Regions from separate parts of the Dehalobacter sp. genome, predicted to be linked through region 2. Evidence: a T-box and tRNA genes for the amino acid it is inferred to sense, from the RefSeq annotation. Region 2 holds a T-box; the other holds one or more tRNA genes.

Region 1 (9,160 bases), on a different contig from region 2:
GATGAGGAAATCTCGCAGATGTTAAACATTACTCCGGAGAATACCCGGACCAGGCTTAGTCGGGCTAGAAAGAACCTGATTAAGCTATTACTGCAGGAACAGGAGGCGGCGAACCATGAGTGAGCATAAACCTGCAGAAGTGCATGCAAAAGAAAAAATGATGGAAGCTCTTTTTGAATATGCTGCTGCCTGCCACGTCGATAATATATTAGATGAAAATCCGGTTGGGGAGGATTCATCCCGTGAATTTACCCTTCCACCCGAATTTGACAAGAAAATGAAGAAAATGATAGCCCGCCATGACAGAAAAGGAACCTTAAAAGACATCAGAAAAAAGACAATAAAATATTTGCCTAAAGCAGCAATTTTTCTGCTGGTTTTAATAGGCAGCTTTACTATAATCGTAGCCAGTGTTGAGGCTCTGCGGGTTAAAGCAATAAATATTATCTATGATATGCAGAATCAGTTCACCAGCATTCGGACAACAGACGAAGATAACACAAAAATGCTTATCGACATACCGCAGGATTGGAACGGATATGTTCCCAATTATATTCCTCCCGGTTTTAGGATTGATAATTCGGAAGAAAGCAAGATGATGAAGATTATCAGCTATAAAAGCGGACAAGGCCAAAGCATCGTATTCACACAGTATTTAAATCTCAATACAGACCTGCGAATTGATACGGAAGGAGCTGCGGTCCAAAATATTACGGTTCAAAATAATGAAGCACTTTTATCCGAAAAACAAGGACTGATCAGTATCGTTTGGAAAGAAGAGTATTTATTTTCCCTAATAGGGGATGCGGATAAGACGGAAATGCTAAAAATGGCAGAAAGTATGAAGAAAAAATAAATTCAACATTTTTCCAAATGAAGTGTAACAAAACACCTCCCATTTTCGTTTATTTGGATGAAAGGATAAATGAAGGGAGGTGATTTTTATGAGGAAAAGGGTTTTTCTGCTCGTCCTGGTGATCATGCTTCTTTGTACAGCGCCTGTACAGGTATTTGCTCTGGAGACAAACTCTGAAAATGGTTTAGAAATGGGACCGTTATGGGTAAATATTACTTCATTCGTAAATGCTTCGGACATAACTGGCAGCGGGATATTTGAATTCGAGACAAGGCTTTATGCCCGTAGTAATATTGACAAAGTGGTTATTAATGCCAGTATCCAGCAATACAACAATGGAAGCTGGCAGACAATCAAAAGCTGGACAAGCACTTCCTACAGCAGCAGCGGGTCTATGTATCAAAATTGGGCCGTAATGAGCGGATATTACTACCGTTTAGTCTCAACCGGTCTAGTTTATCAAAATGATGTTTTGATGGAGCAAACTTCTTACACCGGACCGAGTTATTGGTATTAAGGTTTTTCTTTGTTAAATTTTATTCCTTAATCAGGCCAAAATTTCCTGATCACAGAAAAGGAGAATACTCTTTAATATTTAATTGAAAACGAAAGGTGGTTAAAAGATGAATAAAAAGAGAAATTTCTTTATTGTATTAGGGAGTGTATTAGTCTTATCCGCTGCAGTACTGGTCGCATTTAGTAGTAATGCTATTTCTGGTGAGTTACCCCAAAAAAGCAACAAATATCTTGAAGCAGAGACAAATGTGAAAAACTTGGCTATAAAAAGCTTTGATATTAATACAAAAAATGTAAAGATTGTTCTTAATAGCGATGTATTTAATGAAAAAAGTTCGACTGTGAGTGCCGATTTAGGGGAAAAACTAGTATCTGCCCTTACGATATTGACAGAAGATAAGATATTCATACCAGGTGATAAGGTTCCAGTATATTTTATCGAAGGAAATAGTGTAGTTTCAGTAGCAATTATGCATGCTGATGGAACCATCTCTCTAACGAAATTTGATATATCAAAAGAAGAACCAGTGAAAATTGATCATGTAACTAAGGAGGTAGAATAATGAGAAGAAAAGGTTTATTTGTTACTCTAACACTATCCTTTATATTATTATGTTCATCAGTTGCCTATGCTGCAAGTTTTTCTTATTGCTATGGTGTCTTCTATCATACTGATTCTCAAATACAGAGTTATGTCGTTACAGGTATTGATTCAGTAGTTGATAGTATACAACAAAAAGGTTGGTTATATATGGATGGGAACTATGTTCAATATAATATTAGTGGAAGCTTTAATAGTACTTATTCACAAACCCCCGTATTTTATTCTAATCCTGCTGGGTTGCAAGATTGGGATTTGGATGGTTGGCATACGGCAACTGATAATGGTATCACATTGGGATCACGTGACTCGATTTCTTACGCTGAAATATAGGTAATTTTGTATATCCGGATGGTGGTATGAAAATAGTTAAGGCTTCCTATGCAATGAAGTACTGGTAAAAGTAAAAAATTCTAAATAATAAAAGGCTGAAAGGCACAACCAATTAACGGAGGTGCCTCTCAGCAGCTCTCTTTTTGCCTATAATCAAAAAAAGTATTTAATTCCTGCTTGTAATTTGCTTCCCATTATAAAAGATGGAAGTTGAATAAAATTACAGAATGGGTTTTGAATAGTACGACGTTTTCGTACTACATTTGGATTATTATATAATCATACGATAAGGGCAAACCTGTCAAAAGGCAGGGACGCAAAGCCGCGGGTCTAAGGCATTAATTGGTGCTATGACAGCCGGGTTGCCGTAAAGGCGTATTGCTCAGCCCTTTTATGCGGCTGTTTTTTTGTGTCTAGATCTCGCAAAGACTTTTGCATACAAAAACAGTTAATTGTTTTTGTATGCTTATTTTGTTTCCAACAATGCTTTTAGCGTAGCTGTCAAAATCTTAAGGTCACGCTCATCACACAAACCGAGCAGCCGGATCAACTGTTCTTTTTCAGTATGTGCACATTTATTTTCAGGGAAAAAGATCATATCCGCGGATATCTCTAATTCCCGAATGAGTTGAAAAAGAATTGAATAGCTGGGTTTTTGGTTCTCATTCTCTATAGACATTAGGTAACGTGGCGTTATGTGTATCCGTTCCGATAACTGCTCCCGTGTAAGTCTTTTCGCTTTGCGGGCAGCTTTTATAATGCCGCCCAGTCTGTCAAAATCATTGTGATCCATTAGTTCACCTCCAATATCAGTTTACAGTTCCTATTTGGACAGGGGAACGAGATATTGCAGCTATATATTTAGGAACTAATAGAACACATTTTGTTAAAAACCATATTACTGGATTGCGCAACAATTAAATATATTAGGCGAACCCGCCAATAAAAAAAACGTTGAGTTTGGCGGGGATGTTTTCATGCTTAATTACCGACGCCTCTCCGGATTCACGTTCAGGGGGGATTTTTTATGCGAAAAAGAGCATACCGAAAAAGGAAGCCGCTATTTATGATCAGCGGCTTGGCGTGATGAAGCAGACATCTCTATTTATGTTTGCCCGATCATCAATACTGAATTGTTAAAAAAAGCTTTTTCTGCGCAAGGGGCAAGTCTGACCGGTTTGTAGAACTGTCAGAACCTAAAAATAAGAGCTTAAAATTCGCAAACGCTAATTTGGACTGTATCCAACTGGGCGTTTTTTGCTGTAAAAGAGAGATTTTTGTCGACTACCGCGCACCTCCCTCTGTTTTGGTTTTCTACCTTGAAAAAACCGAAACGGAGGTTTATATGAAAAGGATCAATTTACGGGATTACTACCCGGTTGATATACCTGATTTTTTTGTTGAAGTGACTGAGGAGGTTGCTGATCAGCTTAAACAGTTTAACCGAAAAGACCATGCAGACCATGAACGTAGGCGTGTGCATAAGGCGTATTATTCTCTTGATGCTGACGATGGTATTGAAAAGGATGTTATTCTGCTCGTTTTATCTCCGGAGGAAATCTATGAAAGAAAAATGAGCAATCAGGAGTTGTATGCCGCTATAAACAGCTTACCGGAAAAGCAGGCAAAACGTCTTTATGCTCATTTCTTCCTGGATATGAGCATAGCGCAAATTGCTTGGATAGAAAGGGTTGGCAAAAGCAGAGTATCCCATTCGATAAACCAGGCGCTGAAAAATATTGAGAAATTCTTAAAGAACAATTTATAAGGAGAAACAAACAGCTGAAAATCTGTTGATAGAGGGACTTGTTCTAACCCCCATAAATTGATCATTAATAATTGAATGCGAGTCTTATCTGATACTTTCCACAGGTTCTTTAAAAGTAAGGTCTAATCTGAATGCTTTTATATTCCTGCATTTCAGGATTCGACAGTTTCAGTTGAAATGTACTTAAAGATACTCTTAATAAGCAGGTCGGTGATTGTTTATAAGGAAGTAAGAAGTTATCATAATAAAAGGACGGCAGTCCCGTCCTCAAATATGCTGGCATAGCTCAGTTGGTAGAGCAGCTGATTCGTAATCAGCAGGTCGGGTATTCAAGTCACCTTGCCAACTCCATTCAATATAAAATCCTTAGAATCGTAGTGGTTCTAAGGATTTTATATTGTCTAGAAAACCACGCTTTCGACGCGTGGTTCCAAAAAGTTTTTAGATATACCCAGAAAAAAGTATCCTCCTTTGCTATAATAATGCGGGTTCTCCAACCGCACAAAGCACACAACCAGCCTTCTTACCGGTACACAGCAGACGGCGAAAGCCGGCTTAAAATCGGGAGTACAAGCGGACGGTTGGGGGTTTGGGAGAAACTCCAACAAACTGCTTTACGGCCAGAATGGGCGCGGAAAGCCTTTCTTGCGGCTATGAAATCGAGCGATAAGCAGTAACTTAACGATATTGATAAAGCAGTCTAGAACTTTTTTAATTGTCGTTATTTTTGTTTCTCAAGTTTAACCGTTGTAGTAGTCCCCAGAGCTGAAGCCTCGTAACTTAGTATTCCGTTTTGATATGTAATAGTTTTAGTACCAGCAGAAGATGCCAGCATAGCATTATTAGTTTTACTGTGGTCATTTTCCGAATCCCACTTATAAGGTTCATCCGCAGTTGTAGGAGCGACAAAAGAACCAGCCCAATAAAGAGATTTTGTGTCGCCATTATTACTTATCCAGTATATTTCAATAATATTACCGTTTATTGATGCGGCTTGATAAGAGTCCTTGGATTTACTATTTGTTTGTTTCCATTCACCTGCCAAGTTAGGTATTTGTTTTGAGGTGTTGCCATTGTTGATCGAGCTTGTCGGTTCAGAACCACACCCAGCTATTAGAGCTAAGAGCAACGCCACACAAAGGACAGTGATTGCCGCTTTTTTCATTTTCCTTATTCTCCTATTTTTGATTTCGGTAGTCATGTTCAGACTCATATATGTTAGCATTTGAAATGCTATTTTTGTGCCCACATTCTGTACACTGCCAAATGTATTTATGATCATCGAATCCTGATTGACCATTTAGGTATGCGTTGCAGCGATCGCACCACCAATCAACGTCGGGAAATCTTTCACCCATAACTATAATCAGTCCTTCCCAATATTCTGTAAGATACAAATGGGCTACGAAAGTTTTTTAATTTTTTCTATAAGTAAATCCCGCAACGGGTTGGAAATTGGAAGGTGATTGATATGATCAATAAGATCTTCTTTTGTTTTCTCACCTTTAGCGTAATCTGCTTCTATAACTTTCTCACAAATAAGTGGTAGTATCATTTGTGTGCCAGCATATGTCGTTACTGCACTAAGTAAAAGTGTAGCGATACCACCTTTTACTCCTCCAGGTCCGAAAGCTTTCAGAGCGTGTGAAATTGCTGGGCCTCCTTTATAGCTTGACATTTTTACCGCAAACTCAAAAATGGCATACGGGATCATAGCTGAAGTGGCTAAAGATATTATTGTATCTGAACCAATTAGAAAATTGAATTTCTTTTTTTCTTCTGCAGACATAATTGATATGTCCTCCTCCACCATATTTTTCATAGCTAACAGATTCACTTATATTATCTTCATCCGCCTTTCTCTTGGCTTAGAAATTTTAACTTACTTATCTATACCCCTCTTATCAAAGTTTTTCACATGCTCGTTGAAGCCATCAATACAACATTTCGCCATAACTAGCCAGAGAAGAGGCATCAGAATTTCCTTGCTTTCTTCAAATTCATTTTCTAAATCTTCAACACTATTACCATCTTCTGTTATATTTGAAATTAGTAATTCTTTAATCGTTTTAACCAAAGTTACTTCAATCTCAGCATAAAACTCATTTCCGAGATTAAATAGCTCATATACATCTTGGGCACTGAGGCCGATTTCATCATTTCTCAAAGCCGAAAACAATTTACTTATATTTTCTAGTTTAGTCAATGATTTAAGTTGCTGTGCTAAATAAAAATATACAATCTGATCCTTTGTATATAGAGTAAACTTGTCATTCAGGCGATTCGCTTTTTCAGTTTCAGGCAGAATTCCATTTTGAATATACGATGTAAATATTCGCCTCGTTATCTCTACATTATTAAATGGTTCAGGAGCATTTCGGAAGAATTTCTCGACCGATGAGTACTTAACCTTGTCAGGGATTTGATTGAAGATCGCATCATGTTGATTTGATTCTTTTTTTGTACTTGCGTTGTCAGCCATAATAACTCACCTCCTTTTACTCACCGTAATTGTGATACATTTAAAGTTAAACATACATAGTTAAAGTTGTCAATGGATTTTTTAAATCAATTATCCAGCTTAGTGTGCGGCTAACATCGCCCCTCAATGCGGGTCTGAGGGCATTTTATAGCGGGGTTGGAATTTGCCCCTTGGGGTAGGCTTCGAGGTCGTACACGGAGAAAAGACCGTATTTATCGCAGAAAAAGAAAGTCCAAAGCGGGGTCATGGACGGGGTTTGAAAGAGAAGAAGATTATGTTTTATTCAAAGGAGGTTTCAGAGATAATTGTACAATTATTGATGGCGTACAATATGTGACCTTCAGCTTTTTCGACGGAGACAAATTCCTGTTTGATAAGGTCGGAGACTTTATAGAGCAGTCCTTTAAAGCACTCAGGCTGACAAAGTTCCGAATGAAAATATATCGGAAAATGTATAGCTATTAAAAAAGATTGACGGTATTGGTGTGTTGCTGAATGAAATAGGCGGATTAACAAAGTAACCCGCCCCTTCCCGAACCGTACAAGCGACTTTCGGGCTACCGATGGTCATGGCGATGGCGAAGGATGTCGAGATTGATGATGCGCTGATAGCCAAAGCAAAGGAACTTGCAGAAGAGATTGCCTGATAGAATACGAATTGAGAAAAAAGGAAATTTTTGTTATAATAAATCCAATATAGCAGAACCTTCAAACGATTAAAACTCTTCGAATTCGATGGGATTATAATCTTGAACTACTTAAATTACTTCCCTGCGAGGTAATTTATTTTGTTTCGGGGGTGATTTGTAATGAGATTGTTTCCTGATTGGCAAGGGGATATCACAATACCGAAAAGCCCACTAAAAAAAGTGGCTATCGGTAAAAATGTCTTGTTTCAGCAGGCGTTTCGAGGGCTGCGAATAAGTGCATTTGCTGAGGCATCTGATAACGGCAATTACTACATTATAAGAACAGGCTTAGCATTCCCCTTCGATGAAATAATGATGCGACTTAAAGGATCACGGCGGATAGAGACTAATGATGAACGGTTAGTGCTTTTAGCCCCCGAACTAAGAAGACTTCATGATCTTGGGGTAGATACCCGATTAAAATGGGATGACCTTGGTCTTCTCAATAATAGATTTTCCACTCCTGAACAGGTTCTTGAAAGCTGGAAGGGTAAGTTTTTCTTCCGAGAAGAGAATGAAGAAGATGGCACTAAAGGTTTGCGTTCTCCTCAACTTGGCGCATTGCATGCGTTGTCTGCACATTTTGCAGTTGGAAACAGCTTTGAACCTGCTACGGTTGTATTGCCTACAGGAACAGGAAAAACGGAAACGATGCTCTCTCTGCAGGTCTACAAGAGGCTTCCGAGAACACTTGTTATCGTGCCAAGCGATGCACTTAGAACACAAATTTCGAAAAAATTCATGACCTTGGGAGTAATGCCTGATGTTAAAGTTATACCGTCAGAGACAATTGGGCCGAATGTTGCAGTGTTAAAGAATGGCATTCGTTCAGAAGGTGCGGCGAGGGCAATAATTGAAAAATCGAATATTATTGTTGCCCTACCTCAATCACTAAGCGCTTCAACACCTGAAGCTCTGCGGGTTCTTACTGAGAGTTGCACAGATCTCATAGTAGATGAAGCCCATCATATCCCAGCTTCTCAGTGGTCAAATGTGCGTCAAATGTTTTCGGAAAAACGGATTACACAGTTTACTGCTACACCTTTTCGAAGGGACAACAAGCGTGTAGATGGGAAGATTATCTTCAATTATAAGCTTGGTGATGCTCAGGCTGCCGGATATTATCGCCCCATACATTTGAAAACCATAGAGGAGTTCGGAGACGAAGAACAACGCGACAGAAGTATTGCGGAAGAAGCCCTGACTGCACTTCGGCATGACCGAAACGAACTGCATCTCGACCACATACTTATGGCACGATGTGAGGGCAAGGATCGTGCTATAAAGGTGTTTCGGCTCTATCAGGAGCTTGCTCCTGAGATGCTTCCTCAGCTTGTTTACTCTGGAGCAGGACGTCAGCGTGAAAACCGTGAGGCGCTTGCTAAACTGATTAATAGGGATGAGAACGCCGCTCATATTGTTGTCTGCGTTGATATGCTGGGAGAAGGATTTGACCTGCCAAATCTAAAAGTTGCTGCTTTACATGACGCTCATAAATCTCTTGCTATCACGTTGCAGTTTGTCGGGCGCTTTACACGCAAAGGCAACTGGCAACAAATTGGTGAGGCTACTGTCGTTGCCAATATTGCTGATCCCGCTACGGAGAAAAAAATTGAGGCCTTATATGCTGAAGGCGCTGACTGGGATGGCTTAATAAAAAGGTTGAGTGAAGAGCGTATCGAGCAGGAACTCCGACTGCAGGATGTGATACATAAATTACGTGAAGGCGGAGACCTCCATGCTTACCTATCGCTTTGGAATTTACGTCCGTCATTATCAACCCAGATTTTCAAAACACAATGCACAGATTGGAACCCTGAAAAGTATGCTGACGTTCTTCCCAATGATTCAGAAAGTTGGCATGCTATTAGCAACGATAATAATATACTTGTTGCGGTAGTCCACCGCAAAACTC
Region 2 (9,160 bases):
AATTTTTTGAATTTCTTCTCGCATCGCGGTCACCCTTTCAGCAATTAATTATATAAAAAAACAATAAACCCTCGTCCGACTAGGGACGAGAGTTCGTATTCCCGTGGTACCACCCTTTTTTGACCATGCGTCAAATCACAGTTCACACTTAATAAGCTGGTAACGGCTGCCAACCGATATAACTCCCGGAATGAACTTCAACCTCAAGACTCCCATGTTGAGGTAGCTGCCTGCCTGGCCGACTTTCAGTCTGAGTCGGTCCTCCCTTTAGAGGCCTGCCTGCCTTTTGTTCCGTTCATTGTCACTTGTCAATTTGTCGTTGTTCTTGTACCAAAGATATAATTGGGGAGAACCGGTTGCCTCGAAGGCTTTCCAAAAATAATCAGGCGCTGACATTTTGAGCCCACCTTTCCTCGGCTTAGGTCCGGAAAGCAAAGTAATTGTTTTCTTTGCCTGATCAGAATTATATCATTTTCAATCATGGTTTACAAGAATTGTCCCTGTCTTCGCATTTCATAAAGGAATATTCCGGCAGCCATTGACGCATTCAACGATTCAACATTGTTAAACATTGGAATGGAATAGTGCTTAGCGGCCTTTTCCATAAAAAAAGCTGACGGCCCTGTTGCTTCATTTCCCACAATTAATGCCAAAGGATAGTCTTCACGAATGTTCGTCTTAAATATGGAAGTTCCACCCATGGTGGATACGACCATGGAACATTCTTTTTGTCTGCAAAAAATTGCTATTTCTTCAGGCGTTTTATCCGCCAGAATCACCTCGGAAAAAACGGAGCCCATACTGCTGCGCAGAACTTTGGGATTATAAAGATCCACCGTTTTTTTTGTCAGAATGATTTGCTTGACATCTGCAGCCAAGGCGGTTCTTAAAATCGTACCCAAATTACCCGGGTCCTGGATTCCGTCAACGACGAGAAGAATGGTATCCTTCTCAATCAAGATATCCTGCCAGTCAAATTCGGTTTTGCGGATAATCCCGAGAATGCCCTGTGGCTCTTCCGTAGCGCTCATTTTGCGCATTACCGCTTCAGACACCTCTTCAGCTTCTATTCCCAGCGCTCGTATCTCCGTTACCAGTCCGCCAATACTTAAGGATTGCTGCAAATCCGATTTTTCCATCGCCGCGTCCTGAGCCGTATAATAAATCTTCTTAAGCTGCGCTTGCCTAAGAATAGCTTCCTGTACAAAACGTTTGCCTTCTACAAGGAATTCCCTATATTCTTTACGGCCTTTTTTATCATGCAGGGATACTACATGCTTGACCTGTTCATTTTGCAAAGAAACGATCATGATGATCCTCCCGGATTACCTGGAATAGATAGAGCAAGAGTCCGGTCCTGAAAAGACCGAACTCCAAAGATTCATAGGTATTCTTGACTTAAGCATTCGCCTGAGCTTTTGCATTGGTGTTGTCGAGTTTGCTTTGGGCAACTTCTACAAGCTTCGTAAAAGCTGCAGCATCATTAACTGCCAAATCGGCCAGCATTTTGCGGTTGATATTGACATTGGCCAGCTTCAGACCGTACATCAGCCGGTTATACGTAATGTTATTCATTCGGGCAGCTGCATTAATCCTGGTGATCCACAGCTTACGAAAATCGCGTCTTCTCTGTTTGCGGTGAACATAAGCATACGCCATCGATTTAACGACTTGCTGTTTGGCCATTCTGAAAAGTTTGCTCTTACGTCCTCTATATCCTCTGGCTAATTTTAATATTTTTTTATGGCGTTCATGTGCTCTGACGCCTCTTTTTACACGGGCCATTTTTAAAGACCTCCTTTAAGTGATATTCTTATTTTACATAAGCGATCAAACGAGCAATACGCTTCGCATCAGTACTATGCATCGTTGTAGCTTTGCGAAGATTCCGTTTACGCTTTGGTGATTTCTTCTCCAAGATATGGCTTTTATAGGCATGATAACAAACAATTTTACCGGTAGCAGTTTTCTTAAAACGTTTGGCAGCTCCGCGGTGTGTTTTCATTTTAGGCATTTATGACAACCCCCTTTTCATATTAATCGTGTTTGTGTGCGGTAGGAGCTAAAATCATAACCATATTACGGCCTTCGACTTTGGGTTCACGCTCGACAAGAGCTTCTTCACTAAGAAATTCAGCCATTCGTAAACACAATACTTTACCATGGTCTGGGTGTGTTATCTCCCGTCCTCGAAACATGATGGTAACTTTAACTTTATCGCCATCGCCTAAAAAGCGCTGGGCATTGCGAGCTTTGGTCATAAAATCATGGTCTTCAATATTCGGGCGGAGCTTGACTTCTTTAATTTCAACAACCTTCTGCTTCTTACGGGCTTCTTTATCACGCTTCGCCTGTTCATATTTATATTTCCCATAATCCATCACCTTACAAACCGGTGGTTTGGCAGCAGGAGCAATCTCCACTAGATCAAGCGCTTTTTCAGCAGCGACGCTCAAGGCTTCTTTAATAGGAATGATCCCGAGTTGTTCTCCTTCTTCGCCTACTAATCGAACTTCCCGAGCCCGGATTTCTTCATTAATCCGTAAATCTTTGTTAATAGCGAATCACCTCCAATTTTTTGCTTACAACGAGCCAAAGAGTATAAAAAAATAAAGACGGTATTCCACCCGTCTTCATCATACAAAATGAGCATAACCATACTGGAAAACTCACTAGGACCTCATCGGCATTATGTCATGAGGTGAGAAGCGGATGGCTTCTACTTGGCATAAGTATTATACATAGTATAGCGTTCAATGTCAATCATCTAATATGTGATTTTAAATGTTTCATTTTCATTGGCTGGAACCGTGATCTTTCCGTCAATCATTTTTTGTTTATATTCATTTATTTTGGTATAGGTTTCTTCCGAAACCATAGATTCAGTTGTCTCTGCCAAACCGACGGCATTCTCCGCTAAGCCATACGATACATTTTTACCGGACGCCAAGGTTTTCTCTTCAATTTGTTTGATGATGCTGTAAGCGACCTCGCCGTTTTCTTTGATGACTGAAGTAAGGACAGTCTCAGGTGCCAGACTATTTTGATCAATGTCAGCACCTATGGCATACTTGCCTTTTTCCTCCATGACTTCAATCATTGCTTTTCCTGCCAGACCTGCGTTATGAAAAATAACATCGGCATCAGAATTGACCATCGCTTCCGCCATCTCTTCGACCCTGGTCTTATTGGTGAAAGTGGCGGCATTTCCTTTTAAAAGCTCACAGTTGGGATTGACGAACCGTACTCCGCTCTTGAAACCATAAAAGTAAGGCTGTGCTGCTTCTTTATTGTCCCCTGAGATAAAACCAACGACATTTGTTTCCGTCCTTTTTGCCGCCAGATACCCTGCCAGAAAAGCCGCTTCCTCTACTCTATACGACACGGCCAGAACATTGTCAGGAATGGTTCCCTCGATGGTGCTGTCCAGACAGACATAGGTAATTTTAGGGTTTTTTTCTGCCGCTTCCAGAGCTGCCGGAACGGCAGCAGGACCTATGGTGAATATGACCTGACAGTTCTGGGATTTAAGCTCGGCAAGTCCTGACGGATAGTCTTTATCATTTTTGACCTTAGCATAGCCGATCCCGGCGTTTAGTTCCTGTTGTGCCTTTTGCAGTCCTTCCCAGGCCTTTTCAGAATAAATATCCTCTATTCCGTCCTGGCCGGTTATCAGGCCGACCTTGATCGCGTAGTTTCCCGAGTCATCCGAAGGTGCGTCCTGACCGCCTCCGCCCAGAATCCCGCAGCCAGTCAGTAACAGTAAGGCTATAACAAGCAAACAAAGCATTTTTCCCCATATTTTCACTGCATTTCTTTTTAACATTTTTTCACCTCTTGTATAGCCTTCTGTTGTTCAGTGTCCAAAGTTTATCGGAAAAATTCCCAGGCTCGGTTTCATTCAGGGCTTTTTGCATATCAAACATCCTGGCATCAATGATATCCAGATAATGAAGGATTTCTGCCTCTGGAAACATCGGTCTCTTGGGACTGCCATATTCCGGCTCATAATGGTGCGAAAGCAGCATATGCTGAAGAAGGAGACTGGTCTCCTCATCGAGACCCGCCTTGCCTGCAGCCTTTTCAATTTTCTTGATTCCTTGAACAATATGGCCTAGCAGCTGCCCCTCAACTGTATATTCCGTAGCGATCCCAAGGGCATTGGCATCAATTTCATCAAGCTTGGCAACATCGTGCAGCATGATCCCGGCATAAAGAAGATCTTTATCCAGGAAAGTATAGACATCCGCTAGTTTTTCTCCAGCTTTAAGCATTGTCAGCGTATGATACAGCAGTCCCGACCTTAAGGCATGATGATTCTGCACAGCAGCCGGATGAATCAGCAGTTTCTCTCCGGCTTCTGTCAGGAGAAGCTGGACTGTTTCTCTTAGTTTGACATTCTCCATCCCGGAGAGGTATTGCAGAAGCTCAGCGTACATTGCTTCCGGACTATACGGTGCAACAGGTATAAACGCATTAATGTCAACTTGATCGTCCTCAACAACTGCACGGATTTTATCGATCTTAACTTGTCTCTTGCCCTGCCATTCCGCAATACTGCCTTTGATCTTTACAAGCATATTGCTTTGATATAGTGTTTCATCTTCCTGCTTGCAGTCCCACATCCTTGCGGTTATTTCCCCGCCGGCGTCACCTAAGACGATATCAAGATACCGGTTTCCGCCAGCCGTAGTCTTCGTTTCAACCCTGCGAATCAGGAAAAATGCGACCAAAGATTCTCCTGACTTCAACTCATTCCAATTCTTTTTCTCAGTCAAGTTACCCACCACTCTCCGGAATTTGTATTGTTTTCCGCTGGTCAATCCGATTTAGGCCTGATTGCCTGCAGGAATTTTTTTGGTGCTTATTTCGTCCAGAATCAAGGAAATAAGGTCTTCCAATTCCATGACGCTGGTCTTCTGCTCTCCATAACGGCGGACGGATACCGTACCCTCTTCGGCTTCCTTATCTCCGACGACCAAAGCAAAAGGTATTTTATCGGTCTGTACTTCCCTAATCTTATAGTTGATTTTCTCCCGGCGTTCATCAAGCGCGGCGCGGATATCCCGGTCCATAAGCAGTCCCTTAACTTTCTCAGCATAGGCGCTGTGCTTGTCACTGATCGGCAGAATGCGCACCTGCTCAGGCGAAAGCCAAACCGGGAAAGCACCGGCGTACTGCTCGGTCAGAAGTGCAATGAAACGCTCAATGCTGCCGTAAACGACCCTGTGAATCATGACAGGACGGTGTTTATCCCCGTCTTCCCCAATGTAGGTCAGGTCAAATCGCTCAGGCATCTGGAAATCCAGCTGGATGGTTCCGCACTGCCAGGTTCTGTCGAGACAATCCTTCAGGTGAAAATCAATTTTCGGTCCGTAGAAGGCTCCATCACCAGGATTAATTTTGTAATCCATCCCTTTAGCTTCCAGCGCTTCCTTCAGCGCATTTGTCGCCATTTCCCAATCCTGATCCGAACCCATGGAATCCTCCGGACGGGTGGAAAGCTCAACATGGTACGCAAAACCAAATATTTTATAAAAGTAATCAACTAAATTAATAACGCCGATGATCTCATCTTTGATCTGGGAAGGCAGCATAAAAATATGGGCATCATCCTGTGTAAAGTTTCTTACTCTCAACAAACCATGAAGGGCACCCGATAGTTCATGCCTGTGCACCAGACCTAGTTCTCCGCAGCGGATCGGCAGATCCCGGTAGCTGCGCAGTTTTGTCTTGTACATAATCATACCACCCGGACAGTTCATCGGTTTAACGGCATAGTCCTCATTGTCTATTTTCGTAAAATACATGTTTTCCTTATAATGATCCCAGTGCCCGGACTGCTGCCAGAGAGCTGTATTCAAAATGATAGGCGTTCTGATCTCGACATAGCCTCTTTTCTGGTGCTCTCTGCGCCAGAAATCTTCCAGCGTATTCCTTAAAACCATACCCTTCGGATGAAAGAACGGGAAGCCGGGACCTTCATCGTGCAGACTGAAAAGGTCAAGCTCCATCCCAAGCTTCCGGTGGTCACGCCTTTTGGCTTCTTCAAGCTTAAATAAATAATCATCAAGATCAGAGGTCTTGGCAAAAGCTAAACCGTAGATTCTCTGAAGCATTTTGTTTTTCTCACTGCCGCGCCAGTATGCACCAGCCAGGCTCTGCAATTTGAAGGCCTTCAATACCTTTGTTCCAGGAACATGCGGTCCGGCACAGAGGTCTGTAAAATTCCCCTGCGTGTACATGGATATTCTAGCATCTTCGGGGAGATCGTTGATCAATTGGACTTTATATTTTTCCCCTTTATTTTGGAAATAGTCAATCGCTTCTTCGCGCGCAACCTCACGGCGTTCAAACTTATAATCATTCTTCGCCAGTTTGCGCATCTCCTCTTCAATCTTGCCTAAATCCTCGGGGGTAAAAGTGTATTCAGAGTCAAAGTCATAGTAAAAACCATTCGCAATCGCGGGACCGATACCCAGAATGGTTCCCGGGAAAAGATTCTTCACAGCCTGAGCTAAAAGGTGAGAAGCTGAATGGCGCATTACTTCCAGTCCCTCTTCACTGTCAAGCGTAAGTACTTCTACGTTTGCGTCATCTTCTATCGGAAACGAGAGGTCTTTGACCTCCCCGTCCACCTTGCCTGCAACCGCGACCCTGGCCAGACCCTGAGAAATAGAAGCAGCCAATTCCAGAACAGTTGAACCCTGCTCCACTTGACGAACCGAACCATCCTTTAAGGTTACATTTAACATGATCCTATCACTCCTTGTTTTTATTCATGATTTATCCATTCAAACTTCTTTGGTATTAATACTAAAAAGCTCCCGTCCTTCTTATGGGACGAGAGCGATAGAAACCCGTGGTTCCACCCAAATTCAAAAATACGACCGCCTGCTATACCGGCAGCTAATTTTCCTTGGCATCCTTAACGCGGATAAACGTCCAGCCTACGCATATCATGTTCGGCGAGGAACTCGGAGGCGGTCTTTTCCCAAATATCGCAAAAATGCTCACAGCCCAGGGCATTTCTCTCTAAATGCGAACGATTAGGATACTGTCCTCTTCATCGTGCCTTCATTATTCCTTTTATATAGTCTTAGATTATACCACTTAAAGTATGTTGTCAATCAGTTGTCTTTACACAGGCTGCATCCCCGGCAATAGGTCATCTTATCACCAAAAACTTCCTGAACGATCCGGGCAATTCCGGACTGTTTTTCTGCTGCAACATGAACAATCAGGCGATTCGGAGAGCGTTTCAGCAAAACACTGATGGGGTGATCTTCGCTTTCAGCACTGGAATTTATCAGAACAGAATGGTTGTCATCGTAAAATGCCACTTCATCTTTGTGATTAATGACCATATGCATCGTATTTTTGTTATCCCGCTGGGATTCAAAAAATCTTTTCAGGAGTCGTACAAAGCTTTCATGCTCCTGCTGAAGGGCATAAACATTTACAGCACGTGCAATCTGTTTCTTTAATTCTCTCTTATATTGGCCCGATCTGAAATTCATAAATCCTTCCAGATCAATTTTTTGATGGTCATTCAAAAATTCCAGAATGGACTTTACCAGGATTCTGTTTCTAAGCCGAAGAAAACCAGTCTCTGCCTGGTCATTCAGATATCCGGCAACCTTTGGATAAGCCTCGTCGATTTCGCTCCCGAACATGTTGAAGTCATCTTTTAATTTTTTTCTGATATAACGTTCTTCCCATCCCTGAAGAACAACGCTACCCAGTGCATGGGCAATATAGTACTGAACGATTTTGACGGTAAGCTCATTCCGGACATTTTTCCCCTTCAAATTGGCATAAATGAAGCTGACCAGATAGTTTGGCTCATGGCAGACTTCAGATATTTCAATCGGCAGCCCGTCTTTATGGTACAAATCGTATACTGCTTGAGAAAGCTCTTCTTTATAATCAGAAGTCCCAACTTCTAAATAATAATCATTCAAAAGAAAAATCCCCCCCTGGAAATATATGCATCATCCTTCCTAATATTTCCGGTAAGGAATTTTCTTATTCTTATCTATTCTTATATATTCTTATATTGGTTAGGATTACATTGTTTCTTGTCTAATTAATATTTTTTCTGCCGCTTAAATAAACAATAAGGCCAATCAGCAGCAAACTAACCGCCATGATCCCGAATTGTACATATCTGGTTAAGTACAGGAATTCTGTCACATTCTTAACATCGATATCCCCTGCCAGAACAGCATACGTCTTTCCGCCGGCATCCTTCACTTCCTGGTAACTCGATACGAATGTCCCCAGTGAAGTCGTGTGATACTCTCCCTGGACAACTTTGCCCTTCAGCGTGTTCTCTACTGCCGACGAGGCGTTGTTCTCCAATTGTCCCAAAGCCAAATGTGCCGGGTCATCCTCCGCCCTCGCATCAACGACGAAAAACCATACCTTATTCTGCTCATCCTTGTACAACATGTAAATATTTTCGAGCTGGTGCTCTGTCTTTAACTGCATCAGCTTCGCCCGAAGTTCTCCGTAATAAGCATTCTGCTGATTCTGCGTTTGAATAAGCTCCTGCAGTTTTTCGTTATCAAAATCAGCCACGGCCAGAGTAAGCGTGTTGCTGACCCGTTGGCCTGCCAAATCTACTGCGAGCTGTTTGGCTCGGAAATTTCCTACCCCCGTGACAATAATCAGGCAAAAAACAGCAATGATGATGACAGCATATATTTTTTTCTTTTCCGGTGACATTTTTACCCCCCATAAGCATTCAAACTAATTCCCTTGTGCCTATATTATTCTACACCATTATTACCTATTCTGCATGCGTTGAAGTTCATTTCCAGAGATATTTAACATAATAATCTTTAAGGATATTGTTCCTGGAACCCTATGTTCAGAGGGAAAGCAGGTGAAGTATGAAAAATACAAAACAGTTTTCCACAGTTTCAATTGCTGCCGCCTTCATCGGAACAATTGTCGGAGCAGGGTTTGCGACCGGACAGGAGGTTCTCCAATTCTTTACTGTATTTGGAATAAAAAGTTTTGCCGGTATCGCCGTGTGTACTGTCTTATTTTGTTATTTTGGGATTCTCATCATGCGGATATCCAGAGAACAAAATGCCGATTCGCACCTGGAACTGGTCAGATTCACATTTGGGAAACCTCTTTGCATTTTGAT

Evidence for each region. The T-box of region 2 lies ahead of thrS (threonine--tRNA ligase). A T-box ahead of a tRNA ligase gene usually reads a tRNA of that ligase, here a tRNA-Thr.
Region 1: it encodes a tRNA-Thr, which carries the amino acid that the T-box ahead of thrS (threonine--tRNA ligase) is inferred to sense. The anticodon was not compared.

Annotation. Positions count from the first base shown of each region.
Region 1 covers NZ_JAPDHR010000052.1:45,404-54,563, forward strand. Annotated here, with positions in the region: gene OKX56_RS12830 (RNA polymerase sigma factor) at 1-123, shown strand, start outside; gene OKX56_RS12835 (DUF4367 domain-containing protein) at 116-856, shown strand; gene OKX56_RS12840 (hypothetical protein) at 945-1,373, shown strand; gene OKX56_RS12845 (hypothetical protein) at 1,480-1,935, shown strand; gene OKX56_RS12850 (hypothetical protein) at 1,935-2,306, shown strand; cyclic di-GMP riboswitch class I at 2,588-2,676, shown strand; gene OKX56_RS12855 (helix-turn-helix transcriptional regulator) at 2,773-3,099, opposite strand; gene OKX56_RS12860 (sigma factor-like helix-turn-helix DNA-binding protein) at 3,652-4,074, shown strand; tRNA gene OKX56_RS12865 (tRNA-Thr) at 4,350-4,425, shown strand; gene OKX56_RS12870 (hypothetical protein) at 4,796-5,239, opposite strand; gene OKX56_RS12875 (hypothetical protein) at 5,477-5,863, opposite strand; gene OKX56_RS12880 (MerR family transcriptional regulator) at 5,957-6,556, opposite strand; gene OKX56_RS12885 (DEAD/DEAH box helicase) at 7,366-9,160, shown strand, end outside.
Region 2 covers NZ_JAPDHR010000030.1:28,196-37,355, forward strand. Annotated here, with positions in the region: gene pheS (phenylalanine--tRNA ligase subunit alpha) at 1-24, opposite strand, end outside; gene OKX56_RS09380 (TrmH family RNA methyltransferase) at 486-1,310, opposite strand; gene rplT (50S ribosomal protein L20) at 1,399-1,785, opposite strand; gene rpmI (50S ribosomal protein L35) at 1,814-2,014, opposite strand; gene infC (translation initiation factor IF-3) at 2,037-2,558, opposite strand; gene OKX56_RS09400 (BMP family lipoprotein) at 2,768-3,826, opposite strand; gene OKX56_RS09405 (3'-5' exoribonuclease YhaM family protein) at 3,831-4,733, opposite strand; gene thrS (threonine--tRNA ligase) at 4,830-6,755, opposite strand; T-box leader at 6,837-7,079, opposite strand; gene OKX56_RS09415 (putative sporulation protein YtxC) at 7,131-7,964, opposite strand; gene OKX56_RS09420 (hypothetical protein) at 8,086-8,730, opposite strand; gene OKX56_RS09425 (YkvI family membrane protein) at 8,898-9,160, shown strand, end outside.